DNA from 4 places in the Candidatus Pantoea communis genome. Region 1 is predicted to be linked to each of the others. Evidence: predicted binding sites of a transcription regulator. Region 1 holds the regulator's gene; each other region holds the start of a gene.
The links. The regulator Fur, encoded in region 1, represses iron uptake genes when iron is present. The targets are predictions, from matches to a motif close to ATAATAATGAGAACNACTATCAA.
Positions count from the first base shown of each region.

Region 2: the regulator Fur is predicted to act here: its motif matches at 2,268-2,290, upstream of F3J37_RS06095 (TonB-dependent siderophore receptor).
Region 3: the regulator Fur is predicted to act here: its motif matches at 1,365-1,387, upstream of F3J37_RS25200 (isochorismate synthase).
Region 4: the regulator Fur is predicted to act here: its motif matches at 1,798-1,820, upstream of F3J37_RS03100 (TonB-dependent siderophore receptor).

Region 1 covers NZ_VWXC01000005.1:65,519-69,105, reverse strand. The annotation lists gene ybfF (esterase) at 1-247, shown strand, start outside; gene ybfE (LexA regulated protein) at 416-691, shown strand; gene fldA (flavodoxin FldA) at 827-1,357, shown strand; gene fur (ferric iron uptake transcriptional regulator) at 1,713-2,162, shown strand; gene F3J37_RS08830 (hypothetical protein) at 2,224-2,619, opposite strand; gene glnS (glutamine--tRNA ligase) at 2,854-3,587, opposite strand, start outside.
Region 2 covers NZ_VWXC01000003.1:31,021-34,607, reverse strand. The annotation lists gene F3J37_RS06110 (AraC family transcriptional regulator) at 1-473, opposite strand, end outside; gene F3J37_RS06105 (SDR family oxidoreductase) at 634-1,365, shown strand; gene F3J37_RS06100 (AraC family transcriptional regulator) at 1,387-2,169, opposite strand; gene F3J37_RS06095 (TonB-dependent siderophore receptor) at 2,329-3,587, shown strand, end outside.
Region 3 covers NZ_VWXC01000028.1:32,992-36,578, forward strand. The annotation lists gene F3J37_RS25195 ((2,3-dihydroxybenzoyl)adenylate synthase) at 1-145, opposite strand, end outside; gene F3J37_RS25200 (isochorismate synthase) at 156-1,337, opposite strand; gene fepB (Fe2+-enterobactin ABC transporter substrate-binding protein) at 1,514-2,479, shown strand; gene entS (enterobactin transporter EntS) at 2,474-3,587, opposite strand, start outside.
Region 4 covers NZ_VWXC01000001.1:599,798-603,384, reverse strand. The annotation lists gene F3J37_RS03100 (TonB-dependent siderophore receptor) at 1-1,721, opposite strand, end outside; gene treA (alpha,alpha-trehalase TreA) at 2,121-3,587, opposite strand, start outside.

The DNA of each region.
Region 1 (3,587 bases):
TAACGTGCCGGTGTTGTGGGACAACTACACCACGATTTCTGGCTGGGAAGAAGTTCCCGCCTGGCCACATCCCGCATTGTTTATTCGCGGTGGCGATTCTCCTTACCTCGACAATCAGCACCGCGATGCACTGCTGCGTCAGTTCCCGCAGGCACACGCACACGTGATTAGCGGGGCCGGTCATTGGGTCCATGCCGAAAAACCTGATGCGGTTTTGCGCGCAGTTCGTCGTTTTTTTAACCTGTAAAAGCAAAAGCTTGCCGTATGCGGTTTAGGGTTGGCGTCGCGGATGGCGCTGGAGTATGATGTCGCGCTAAAAATTTGCCGCGGATGATTTTTTCGCCGCGGTCGGGCCGATAATGTATAAATCGCGCAGCGCCTTTCCGCCGTTCGCGCCCACTCAGTTTCACTAATCATGGCAAAAGAACAGACTGACCGTACCACGCTTGATCTTTTTGCAGACGAGCGGCGTCCTGGTCGACCCAAAACCAGCCTGCTGACACGTGACGAACAGTTGCGTATCAACAAACGTAACCAGCTCAAGCGCGATAAAGTGCGAGGGCTGCGTCGTGTTGAGCTGAAAATGTCCAGCGAAGCGGTTGACGCCCTGAACACGCTGGCCGAGCAACAAAACATCAGCCGCAGCGAATTGATTGAACAAATGCTGCTGGCGCAACTCAAACTGTCTTAGCGCGCTGACCGCACGCAGGAACACAAAGTTCAGGCTTTACTCGTTCCGCCCTTTTCAACGGTCTGCTATCATTCGCTAACATGTGCAGTCAATTGACTTACTTTCACAATCAGGCTTTAAGAGGTTACTTAACCCATGGCAATCGTAGGCATTTTCTTCGGCAGCGATACCGGCAACACTGAAAACATTGCAAAAATGATCCAGAAACAACTGGGTAAAGATGTCGCCGAAGTGCATGACATTGCTAAGAGCACTAAAGAAGATCTCGCAGCGTTCGACATCCTGCTGCTGGGCATTCCTACCTGGTATTACGGCGAAGCACAGTGTGACTGGGATGACTTCTTCCCTACGCTGGAAGAGATCGACTTTAATGGCAAACTGGTGGCGCTGTTTGGTTGTGGCGACCAGGAAGACTACGCAGAATATTTCTGTGATGCGATGGGCACGATTCGCGACATCATTGAACCAAACGGCGCGGTGATTGTGGGCCACTGGCCGACTGAGGGCTATCATTTTGAAGCCTCAAAAGGTCTGGCCGATGACAAACACTTCCTCGGCCTGGCGATTGACGAAGATCGTCAACCTGAGCTGACCAACGAACGTGTTGATGCCTGGGTGAAACAGATTTTTGATGAGCTGCAGTTAAAAGAGATCATCGAAGCCTGATGCCTCGCCTCCCCAATGTGAGCGCTGGCTCACATTGGGACAAAGGAATTTCCTATAAAAATAATAGCTACGGTTTTTTAACTTTTCCCCGCAAATCTGTAGAATACCCGCAATGGTCATCCGCTTATTCCTCTGATTGTTGACTGAGGCTGAGTGAAATGGAAACCCAAACCACACCGTTCCGCGCTGACGTAGGCGATGTTTATCCTTACGACTTTTGTTGATTTGCGCGATACCCCGGTTTTCATTTCACTGCTTGAGTTCTATAATGAGACGCAAATGAGAATACGTGTGACCTAAACATTCAAGGCCCCTGCGCCGTAAGTGACATGCAAAGTAACAGGACAATATCCGAATGACTGACAACAACTCCGCATTGAAGAAGGCTGGCCTGAAAGTCACTCTGCCAAGATTGAAAATTTTGGAAGTGCTTCAGGGACCGGGCCCCGAGTCCCATCACGTCAGTGCGGAAGATTTGTATAAGCGCCTGATCGATATGGGCGAAGAGATTGGCCTGGCAACGGTATATCGCGTTCTTAACCAGTTTGATGACGCGGGTATCGTCACCCGTCATAACTTCGAAGGCGGCAAATCCGTATTCGAACTGACTCAGCAGCATCACCATGACCACTTGATCTGCCTGGATTGTGGCAAAGTGATCGAATTCAGCGATGAATCAATCGAAACGCGTCAGCGTGAGATTGCCACTCGCCATGGCATTAAACTCAGTAACCACAGCCTGTACTTGTACGGCCACTGTGCACTGGGAGACTGCCGCGAAGACGAGACGCTCCACGATAAGTAATTGAGTGTGCTATGCAATATAAAAAAACCGGTGCTGGTCACCGGTTTTTTTATGCCTGTTATCAAGCGATAAAGGTCTCGTGGAGGTAGCGCCAGCGAGGAATGGTGGTGCTGCAATCCAGCACAGCCAAAGAGATGCGCGTTTGATGGGTGCCGTTCAACATCTGCAGTTCACGATACTGAATCGTCACTTCCTGGCTCTGTTGAGAAATGATGGCATGCTCACTGGTGGCAATGCGCAGCCCTTCCCGCTGACCGTGCAGTTTGCGAAACAGCACTTCGGTCTCATTCAGATCCAGTTGCTTACCCAGCGGCGTCACCATTTTGAAATCCGGGTGAAAGTGTGACAAAAGCAGTTCCATGCTGTCATCACTGCCTTCTACCTGGTTAAAAACACGTTCAATAAGCTGATGTAATACCACCACACTATGCTTAGCTTCCAGGGCGAGACTTGTCATTTTTTTTCCTTTGATAACCCGCAGAGCTCTATTTAGAGCGCATAGCCTACCTGAAATACAATTTTTCACACTCGCAAATGGGTTAATTTTGCTAAAGTCAGAATTGTCGCAAAATAGACAACAAGCTCAGCTTGCCGCCTTCAGCATAATTGATTGCCCGTGGCGAATTACAGGCAATAAAAAAGGGCGATTGCTCGCCCTTTCATGATCATATTGTGCAATCGACGAAAGATATTACTCGCCAATCTTCGCGAAGGTATCGCGCAGTCCAACCGTGCGGTTAAACACCAATTTACCCGGCTGTGAGTAGACACTATCGGCACAGAAATAACCTTCACGTTCAAACTGATAAGCTGCGGTAGTGGCCGCTTCACGCAAACCAGACTCCACGAAGCCCTGTTTGATCTCCAGCGAGTTCGGGTTAATGGTGGTGAGGAAATCCTCAGCCGCCGCGGGGTTTGGCACGCTGAACAGACGGTCGTAAAGACGGAACTCAGCTGGCAGTCCATGAATGGCGGAAACCCAGTGGATCACACCTTTCACTTTGCGACCATCCGCCGGATCCTTGCTCAGGGTGTCAACATCACAAGTGGCATAGATGCAGGTAATGTTACCCTCTTCGTCTTTCGCCACACGCTCAGCACGAATCACATAAGCATTGCGCAGACGCACTTCTTTGCCCAGAACCAAACGTTTGTACTGTTTGTTGGCTTCTTCACGGAAGTCAGCGCGATCGATCCACACTTCACGGCTGAACGACACTTCACGCGTGCCCATCTCCGGCTTGTTTGGATGATTAGGCATGGTCAGCGTTTCTTCGTGGCCGGCGGGCAGGTTTTCGATCACCACTTTCAACGGGTCAAGTACCGCCATCGCGCGTGGTGCGTTCTCATTGAGATCGTCACGAATACAGGATTCCAGCGACGCCATCTCAACGATATTGTCCTGTTTAGTCACGCCGATGCGGC
Region 2 (3,587 bases), on a different contig from region 1:
CCCAGCACTTTAGCCTCCAGTGGATCACTGAGCGCCTCCAGTAATCGCAACGTGCTTTCTGCCAGCACATCATTAATCGGCGTAGAGATAATCCCTGCTGGTGGTACCGTGACCGCCGTATCAGCTTCGGCAAGTTGTGCCACTAACCGCGCGATCATCGTAGCATCCAGACGGATTGCTATCCCCAGCAGTGGCTCTTCAGAAGTTGCCTCAGTTTCGGCGGAAAAGGGCAACGGCACTGACAGCACCAGATAATGCTGTGCGTCATAGCGATACATTTTATCGGCGAGAAAGGCGCGTTTCGATCCCTGGCAAATAATGATGATGCTGGGCTCATACAGCACCGGCGTGCGCGCCCACTGTTGGTCCGCACGCATAAAGCGCACGCTCTCCAGCAAGGATTCGGTATAGCCTTCCTGGCGGGCCAGCTGACGTAACAGGTGGCAGGTTTGCTGTTTTACCGTGTACGGCATAGATAGCGTTCCAGAGAGAGGTTCAGGCAAAGCATAGCCATTTCATTCAGTGATGCACAATGGCGGCGAGAGAATCAGGCAAACATTCGCCACAATCCGGTCTGTTGCGCCCGGCTGACTTTTTCAACAATAGCCTCGTCAATTACACGAGGAACTCGTCATGAACTTCAGCAAAAAAGTTATTCTGTTATCCGGTGCCAGCAGCGGGATTGGTGAAGGCATTGCCCGTCATCTGGCCCATCAGGGGCACAAACTGGTGCTGGGTGCGCGCCGTACCGATCGCCTGGCAAGCTTGTGCGATGAATTACACCGTGAAGGTGCCAGCGTGGATTATCTCGCAACAGATGTCACACAGCGCAGTGATACGCAAAAGCTGGCGGATTTCGCGCTGGAGAAATACGGACGCATTGATGTGATGATCAACAACGCTGGCGTTATGCCACTCTCGCCGATGAGTTCAATGAAAGTTGAGGAGTGGGATTTGATGCTGGACGTCAACGTTCGCGGCGTGTTGTACGGGATCGCTGCGGTGCTGCCCACCATGCAGGCACAGCGCATGGGGCATATTATTAATATCGCTTCTATAGGAGCGCTAACGGTTTCCCCCACCGCCGCCGTTTACTGCGCCACCAAATATGCGGTTCGCGCCATTTCCGATGGTTTGCGCCAGGAATCGCGTGAGCTGCGCGTCACGGTAATCAACCCCGGCGTGGTGGAATCTGAACTGGCAGACAGCATCAGCGATAGCGTGGCGCGCGAGGCGATGAAAAGCTATCGACAGATTGCACTCAAGCCCGAGGCTATCGCCAGGGCGGTAAGCTGGGCCATCGATCAGCCTGGCGAAGTCGACGTTAACGAAATCACCGTGCGCCCTACTGCCAGTGGGCATTGAGGGAAAATATCCCTGGCGATTTCAGGCTGAAATTCGCAGAAATCGCTGTGGTGTTTCACCCATCAAACGGCGGAACATCGAGATAAAGGCGCTGGGGCTTTGGTAGCCAAGTTGGTTGGCGGTGCGCAAAACCGTCTGCCCTTGCGCCAATTGCACCAGTGCCTCTGAGAGACGTAACTGCTGGCGCCATTGGGTAAAGGTGATACCGGTTTGCTCGCGGAACAGGCGGGCCAGCGTACGCGAACTGGCACCCACGCGCTGGCCCCACTCTTCCAGCGTATCGCCGCTGGCCGGGGTCGCCAGTAGCTGCTGGCAAATGTTGAGTAAACGGCGGTCGCTGGGCAACGGCAGATTACACACCGGACCATCCGAGGCACGGCGGATCTCATCCAGTAACAGCGGTGAAATCAGATCTACACGCGCGAGGTCGGGCTGCGGTTGCAACTCGATCTCCACCAGCGTTTGCATCAACACCTGTAATAGCGGCGAGATCAACATGCTACGCGCCTGCGGCCAAAACGCCCGCGCCAGTTTGGGATCGAGATACAAACTGGCACTGCGGATATCGCTCAGCGCGGTCAACGCGTGCGGTACACTGCCCGGCAGCCAAAGCGCACGACCGGGTGTCAATGTCCAGGAAGCGGTTTGCGTCTGCACGCGCATCACACCCTGCAAACAGAGCACCAGTTGCGCCACTTCATGCGCGTGCCAGCGCTCTTCACGACCAGCCTGATAATGCATTTCGCGCGTGGCGAGTAATGGCAGTGCTGGCGTCATTTCCGCCGCAAGTGGTTTCTGCAACACCCTTTCACCCAATCCCGTTAAATTGCCGATTGATGTCTGCTCTGCGTTATTTGCAATTGAGAAGGTGCAAACCCGCCAGCAGGACGCTATCAAATAAGATAGTAATGATTATCATTTGTATCACTATTTGGGGCCATTGGAACATATCGGGGAAAATAAATGCCGGGTCATTGCACCTTTAAGCGCAAGCCACTGAGCGTATTGCTGCTGATGCTAATCAGCAGCACATCAGGTTGGGCTGCTGATAATAATAACAATTCGAACGCCACACTCACCGTGACAGCCAACAGTGTCGATAGCGATAGCGCAGATGCCGACAGCTGGAATCAGGTGGCGAAGAAAGCAGATTCTGTCACAAAAAGCACGCGGCCGATTATCGAAACGCCACAAAGCATCTCGGTGATCACCCAGGCGCAAATGGCTTCGCAGGCGGCATTGAATGTGCCACAAGCACTGCGTTACAACGCGGGAATTGGTGCCGAAGGCGGCGGTGCAGATTATCGTTTTGACGACATCTATATCCGTGGTTTTGCCGCTGATGAATACCTGGATGGCCTGCGCCTGCCAACGGTGACTTACTGGTCACGTCCGAATTACGACACTTTCCTGCTGGATCGCGTTGAGGTGGTCAAAGGCCCGAGTTCAGTGACATTCGGCCAGGCGAGTCCCGGCGGCGTGATTAACCTGATGAGTAAGCGCCCGACCGCGGAGCCTATTCACCAGATTTTTGTCAGCACCGGCAGTCATAATCTGTTCGAAACCGGACTCGATCTCTCCGGCGCACTGGATAACGATGAACACTGGCTGGGCCGCATCACCGGGACCTGGTCGCGTAATGACACGCAAGTCGATTACACCAAATACAAGCATTACGATATCGCGCCCGCGTTGACCTGGCAGCCGAATGACGACACGCGCCTGACGTTACTCAGTCAGTTCCGCAAAGACCCTTACACCGGTTTCTACAACCAGCTGCCGCTGGAAGGAAGCCTGGTCAAGCTGGCGCAGGGCAATTTCTCTGACAAATTCTACGGCGGTCAGCCCGGCTTCGACTATTACCGTCGTGAGCAGGCCAGCATCGGCTATGACTTTATGCACAAGTTTGATGACGTCTGGAGCGTGCATCAAAACCTGCGCTATCTGCATACCAGCAGCGATTATCAGATGGTCTACCCCACCGCGACCATCACCGATGGGTCAGCCACGGTGAGTCGCGACAGTATGCGGGTGATCGAATCATTTAACGCCTTTGATGTGGACACCAACCTGCAAGGCAATCTCGATACCGGCGCCATCAATCACGCGCTGACGTTGGGTGTCGATTTTGTGCATGACGATTTGCGGCAGAACAGCGGTTACGGCAGCGCGTCAGATATCAGCTATCTCAATCCGGACTACAGCACGCCAGTAGAATCGCC
Region 3 (3,587 bases), on a different contig from region 1:
TTTGACGATCGCCGTCAATCACCGCAATCGCCTCATTCTCTTTGTGGCGCGCCAGGATATCGGTCATTGGCACATCGAGCCAATAGCCTTTTTCGCGATAGCGCGCAGCCAAATCTTCAGGCCAGCGGGTATAGGGAATGCTCATGCTCTTTCCTTTATTGCAGTCCAAAAGCGCGCAACATGGTATCCAGCTTCACGCCGGTTTCGCGCCATTCTGATTCAGGTTGGGAATCGGTAACGATGCCTGCGCCCGCAAACAGTCGCACGCGTGCACCGTGCACGGTGCCACAACGAATTGTCACCACCCATTCACCGTTTCCTTCACTGTCACACCATCCCACAATGCCGCCAAACAGCTGACGATCAAAAGGCTCTAGCTGCTGAATCAGCTGCTGAGCACGCTGGTGTGGGAAGCCGCTTAATGCGGGGGTCGGATGAAGCAGGCAGGCCAGCGACAAAGCGTTCTCACGATCATCCTGCACCTCACCATCGATTTGCGTCGCGAGGTGCCATAAGGTCGCGGTGGTGATCAATGACGGTACCGTCGGCACCGACAGCAGGCGACTGCGCGGTTGCAGCGTATCGCGCATCGCATCTGTGACCAGCTGGTGTTCATGACGATCTTTGCTGGAGTCCATCAGCGTATTGCCCGCTGCCTGATCCTGTTGGCTATCGTGGTGATCACGACGTGCTGAGCCCGCCAGCGGGCACGAGCTAAAATCGCGGCCCTGCTTACGCAGCATCAGCTCCGGGCTGGCCCCCACCAGTGCACCGCCTTGTGGCAGCGGCAGATGGAAGTGATAGCTATTCGGATTCTGCGCAATGACGCGTTGCATCAGCGCCGCGGTATCCACTGGCTGCTCGGTGACAATATCCATCAGGCGCGACAGCACCACTTTATCGAGGTCACCACGTTGCGTTGCTGTCACCGCATCGGCCACCATTTGGGTAAAGACATCGTGATCCGGCACCGCCACGCGACGACGCACCTGCGGCAGCTCACTGGCAGCCGCAGGCAGCGCATTCTGTAGGTCGGCACGATGAAAAGTTTGATACGTTTCAGGAATAAACAGGGCCGCAGGCTGGCTCACGTCAAACGGAATCGCACCCACCAGGATCGGATTCTCAATGCCTTGTTGTTTTGCCGCCGCAAAATGTTGATGCAGCTGAAGTTGAAAATCACCCTGCAATGATGCAGCGTCTGCCACAGAGGTGGTTATCGTGGTATAGCAGCCTTGAGTCGCGAGGCTTCGCCACGGCGAGGTAAAGAGGAACCCACGGCATAACGCAGAAAAATCCTCTAATAAGGCATTTTCAAACATGGATGATTCCACCATAATTTTCACCTATAAATGATAAGATTATTAAGAATGATTATCATTTTTATTATGGGCCTGTAACCTACGTCGATTGGACAAAAGAGTCAATCCATTCGCGGGATTTCCCGCATGATTAGGCGTAATCGGAAGGTGACGTCGAGCCGTGCAATACGCTAAAAGGTGGACCAAAACTTATGAATAAATGCGGTTTATTGGGCCTGACAGCCCTGTTGTTTATTTTCCAGACTTTCACAGGGCTGGCACAGGCTGAACAGGGATGGCCGCGAACGGTGCAGGGGGCAAAGGGTTCAATTACCTTAAACAAAGCTCCGCAGCGTATTGTTTCAACCAGCGTCACCTTAACTGGATCATTGCTGGCAATTGATGCACCGGTGGTGGCCTCCGGTGCGACCGCTCCGAACAGCCGTCTGGCCGACGATCAGGGTTTTTTCCGTCAATGGGGTGAGGTGGCAAAACAGCGCTATGTAAAACGCCTCTATATTGGCGAGCCGAGTGCCGAAGCGGTGGCCGCAGAAGCACCAGACCTGATTCTGGTGAGCGCCACAGGTAATGATTCTGCGATTAAACTCGCCAGCCAGCTTTCCGCCATCGCACCGACGCTGGTGGTGAATTACGACGACAAGAGCTGGCAGGATGTGGTGACGCTGCTGGGCCAGGCAACCGGTCACGAAGCGCAGGCTGCACAGCGGGTGAAGGCTTTTGACGATCGTGAAGCAGCGTTGAAAAAAGCCATCACCTTACCGCCGCAGCCCGTGTCTGCCATGGTGTGGAACGGCGATGGGCGTGCCGTCAACGTGTGGACCACGGAGTCAGCGCAGGGCAAACTGCTGGAGCAACTTGGCTTTACCCTCGCCGTTCCACCCGCCAGCGTGCAGCAAGGCCACAGCATGGGCCAGCGTAAAGACATCATTCAGCTGTCAGGTGAGAATGTGGGTAGCGGTTTGACGGGAAAAACCTTCCTGCTGTTTGCGGCTGATGACAAAACCACACAGTCAGTGATCGGCAATCCGTTCCTCGCGCAAAACGCGGCGGTTAAGGATAAGCAGGTATTCCCGCTTGGCGTCGATTCGTTCCGTCTGGATTACTACAGCGCCAGCAATCTGCTGGCGCGTCTGGAGAAACTGTTCGTTAAATCATGATGCCTGCTCCGCCAGCTCAGGGGCTGGCGGCGCATAACGACGTAAACGGCCCATTACACACCACATCACAATCCCCAACAGCGCTGCCGCAAAGCCAAACGCGGCGGCAGCCTGTGGCGGCAGTAACCACGATCCCATGGCCCCAATCATCGCCGCACCGATCGCATCTCCGGTGACATTTTGCGCGGTCCACAAGCCGTTAATGCGGCCCAGCAGATGGTCAGGCGTCAGCAGTTGAATCATCGCGTACTGCACCAGACTGTTGATGGCACTGAAATAACCAAACGCCACCAGACACAGCAGCGCCAGCGGCAGGTTGGGCATCAGACTGAATAATCCCAGCGCGATAAATCCGGCCACCGCACTGCCCAGCACCAGCTGTCCCGGTCGGGCTGCATGTTTCAATTTACCGCTGGTGAACGCGCCGATGGCGGCACCCAGCGGCACGGCAGCGTAAAGCATGCCAAGCTGGTTAGCACTCACTGACCAATGTGGTGCGAGAGCGGGGTAGAGCACGCGAATCGCGCTGGCCAGAGTGACCAGAGCACCTATCAGCGCCACCATACCGACAATCGGGCTGGCAAACAGGAATTGCACCCCGGCGGCCAGCGACTTCAGCGGATGTTCACGCGGCTGAGGTGGCGGCGGGAGTTGCGGTAATTTCAGCAGCGTCAGTACGGTAATCAGTGTGCCAAACGCGGTTAAGCCGTAGTTCCACACCACGCCGCCGTGCGCAATCACCAGTCCGGCAATGGCTGGCGAGAGGATGGAGCCAAAACGCACCGTCAGCATGGTGATGGCGCCGGCCTGCATAATGTTTTCGCGCCCCACCAGCGCCGGTGTGGCCGCCAGCAGCGCCGTGACGCCAATCGCGCCAAAGAAGCCATCCCAGAATCCCAGCAGATACACCGCAATCAGTGAAGGCTGCGGCAGCGCAGCGTTAATCGCCAGCGCGATAAAGCCCAAGCCGCAGGTGGATCGGGCAAGCAAAATCAGTTTCTTACGCTCGTAGCGATCGGCTAACACCCCGCCGGTCAGCAGACCAATAAACATACCGGATGCGGCGAGGGTGACGGCCAATCCCACCAAAAGCGGGGAGTGCGTCATC
Region 4 (3,587 bases), on a different contig from region 1:
GTGTAACCGGCGATGGTGCTGAGTCGCGGCGTTAGCTGGTTGCGGGCTTCCAGCTCAATGCCCTGCGAATGCACTTTACCGGAAGGACTGTAGGTGCTGTCCACCACGTTACGGTTCGCCACATCGTTTTGCGTCAAATCGTACAGCGCGATGGAGTACATATCACGTGTGCCCACCGGCTGGTATTTCACACCGGCTTCATACTGCTCGGAAGTGGTTGGCTTCAGCTGATTGCCGTCTGGGTCGGTCAAAGAAGCCGGGGTAATCGCCTGGCTCCAGCTGACGTAAGGTGAAATTCCGCTGTCGAACGCATACAGCAGCGCAGCACGGCCGCTGACGTGGTCATCCTGGCGACGGCTGGTGCCATTATTGGAGACGATGCGATCGTAACGACCAGAGAGATCCAGATGCCAGCGGTCGAGCTGCATTTCATCCTGCAAGTAGAGTCCGGTCTGATAATAGCGACGCGTTTGTTCGGTCCAGCTGTAATCCGGCATGCTGCCGACCGCTTCGCCCGTCCAGGGGTTTAATGAACTCGCATAGCCACTGGCTTTACTCAAATCATTCTTATAACGGTGGTATTCGGCACCGAGGATCACCCGATGCTGCAGCGCGCCGGTGGCAAAATCGGCCTGCAGACGGTTATCGTTGGCCCATGCGCTGAGCGAGGAACGTTCACCGGAGTAGTAGCGGGTCAGCAGGTCCGGGTTAGCGGCATCCCAGCCAATCTGATACACCTGATCGAGATCGACATTGGCGTGGCTATAGCTGGCGGTGGAGTATACAGACCACACTTCATTGAAGCGGTGCGAGAAGTCGTAGCTGTAGATCTGCTCGTGGCGCTTGAACTGATCCAGCGCGCTGTCGCCCTCATAGAATCCATCACTCAGCTTGCGGCCATTATGGCTATAAAGCGTGCCTTCAGCGGGCACGGAACCGTGATAACCGCCGGATGGATCTTTTTGCAGATAGGCACGCAGCACCAGACTGGTGTCTTCGCTGGGTTGCCACAGCAGCTGTGGCGAAATCGCATATTTTTCTTCACGGGTGTGATCGTACTGCGTATCGCTGTTACGCGTGATGCCGGTGAGACGGAAGGCCCACTGATCGTTAATCGCATTGGTGTAGTCAAAGGCGGCGCTGTTGGTGGCGTTGGTGCCGGTCGACAGGCGGAAATGGCCCTCTTCAGCAAACTGCGGCCGCTTGCTCACCTGATTGACTAATCCGCCTGGTACGGTCTGGCCGTAAAGTGCGGAGGAGGGGCCTTTGATCACATCAACGCGATCGAGGAACCAGTTATCTACCTGCAAGATGTTGAAGCTGCCGCCATCACTCATGATGCGCAAGCCATCCAGGAAGGTGTTGTCGACATCGCCGCCATGGAAACCACGCAGCGCAATGGTGTCATAGCGAGTGGCGGCCCCGCCGAAGTTGGTGAATACGCCCGGCGTGTAGTTCAGTACCTGATTGAGATCCTGCGCACCCTGATCTTCCATCTGCTGACGTGTCACCACTGAGATGGACTGCGGCGTGGTGATCAGCGGCTGATCGGTTTTACTGCCGCCGCTGCTGCGGGTGGCGAGATAGCCTTGCGTCGGTGAGTTGGCGCTCTCTTGCGGTTGCGCGGTGACCACGATGGATTCTTCCGCGAAGGTTGCGGCGGGAAGGGCCAGAGCCAGTGCGCAGAGCACGCGGGTACGATTAAGGGTAAAAAGCGTCATCGGAAATCCTTTAACGGGAAGCAGAACAAAAGCAGCACTCAATCGGCAATGCCGAAAATTGAGAATACGATTAAAATTAAGAGTGAGAATTATTATCTTTTAGTGGGGTGTGTTTCAAGTTGTTAATGTGAGTGAAAGAGATTGTGAGGAAATAAACAGGAGGGGTAGCGTAGCGAGCGCGGCTTTATGTGAGAAAAGGTTTCATGATGCAGTCATACCATCTGTCGCGGTGCGCGATGGTGTGTAAACCTGAGGTGATGACTTCGCTGTGTTCAGTGGTGGCATCGTATGCCTGAGATGATGGCATTCAGCACCTTAGCTTTGACAGCGCGAACCGATTGCGCTGCTACCGTTTGACAAACAAAGCAGTAGCAGCGGTTTTAAAGTAGAGGGAGAGGGTTATTTACCCGCACTCAGCGCGGGCATATTCGGGATATCGCTCGCGTTATTACAGGTGTGATCTTTCGGGCAGTATTTATCCAGTAGTTTGAGCGTCACGCCGTTGGTCCAGCCGAAACCGTCCTGCAACGGATATTCACCGCCACCACCGCCGCCCAGTTGCGCGCCTTCCACCACATACTTCTCAACCAGCTTGTGCTCTTTGTCGTAAGTGGCCTGCACGTTTTGCAGGAAGCGCTGACCAATTTCCTGCGCCAGCTTGGGTTGCTTGTAATGTTCCAGTCCTTCCACCGCCACCCATTGCAGCGGCGCCCAGCCATTTGGTGCATCCCATTGCTGACCATTGTTCACGGTGGTGGTCACCAAACCTCCCGGTTTCAACAGCTGTTTCTCCACCGCTTTGGCAGTGCGGTCCGCCTGTTTTTCACTCGCCACCTGCATATAGAGTGGGAACAAAGTAGCGGCGGTCAGCTGCGGATGAATGTGTTTTTTCTGCCAGTCGTAGTCGGCGTACCAGCCTTGCTTCTCATCCCACAGATAACGATTAATCGCTGCCTGGCGTTTCTCAGCATCTGCCGCGAACTGTTTGGCTTTGTCATCCTGATTCGCCAGTTTCGAGGCTTTGGACAACACCTGCTCCAGATGGAACATCAGGCTATTGAGATCGACCGGTGCCAGCTGGGTGGTGCGGATCGAGGCCAGATTGTGGGCATCGGTAAACCAGCGAGAGCTGAAATCCCAACCAGAAGCCGCACCGGCACGCAGATCGCGATACACCTGCTGTTTATTGCGATCCGGCGCTTTGTTGGCGGTGTTCACATCGTCGAGCCAGGATTCGGTGCGCGGCGCATCGCGGTCATCCCAGTAGCGGTTAAGCAGAGTACCGTCGCCAAGTTTGATCACACGCTTGCTGGCCTGACCGGCAGCGACCTTATCGCTGTCCGCCATCCAGTAGTCGTACTCTTTCTGCAACTGCGGCAAATACTGGCGATAGACATCATCACCTTTATGCGTCGCCAGCAGATCCACCATCAGGCTAAAGAACGGTGGCTGCGAGCGGCTGAGGTAATAACTGCGGTTGCCGTTCGGGATGTGGCCGTATTTATCCAGTTCGGTGGCGAAGTTATCCACCATATCTTGCACGCGATCCCAGTGCCCGCTTTCGGCGAGGCCCAGCATGGTGAAGTAGCTGTCCCAGTAATAGACTTCGCGGAAGCGGCCGCCGGGGACCACATAGGGTTTCGGCAGCGGCAACAGGGAATCATACTGGCTGGCGGTCGGTGTCGATCGTGTCAGCACCGGCCACAGTCCATTGATATGCTCACGCAGGCTTTGTCCGGCAGGCGGCACATATTTGTCCTGCTCTTTGGGCAGTGTGAAGTTGGCGTCAACAAAATGCTTGAGGTCGAAGTTGCGCTGGCTCTTTTGCATCTGCCAGTCCGCCAGTATCGAGGAAGGATTATACTT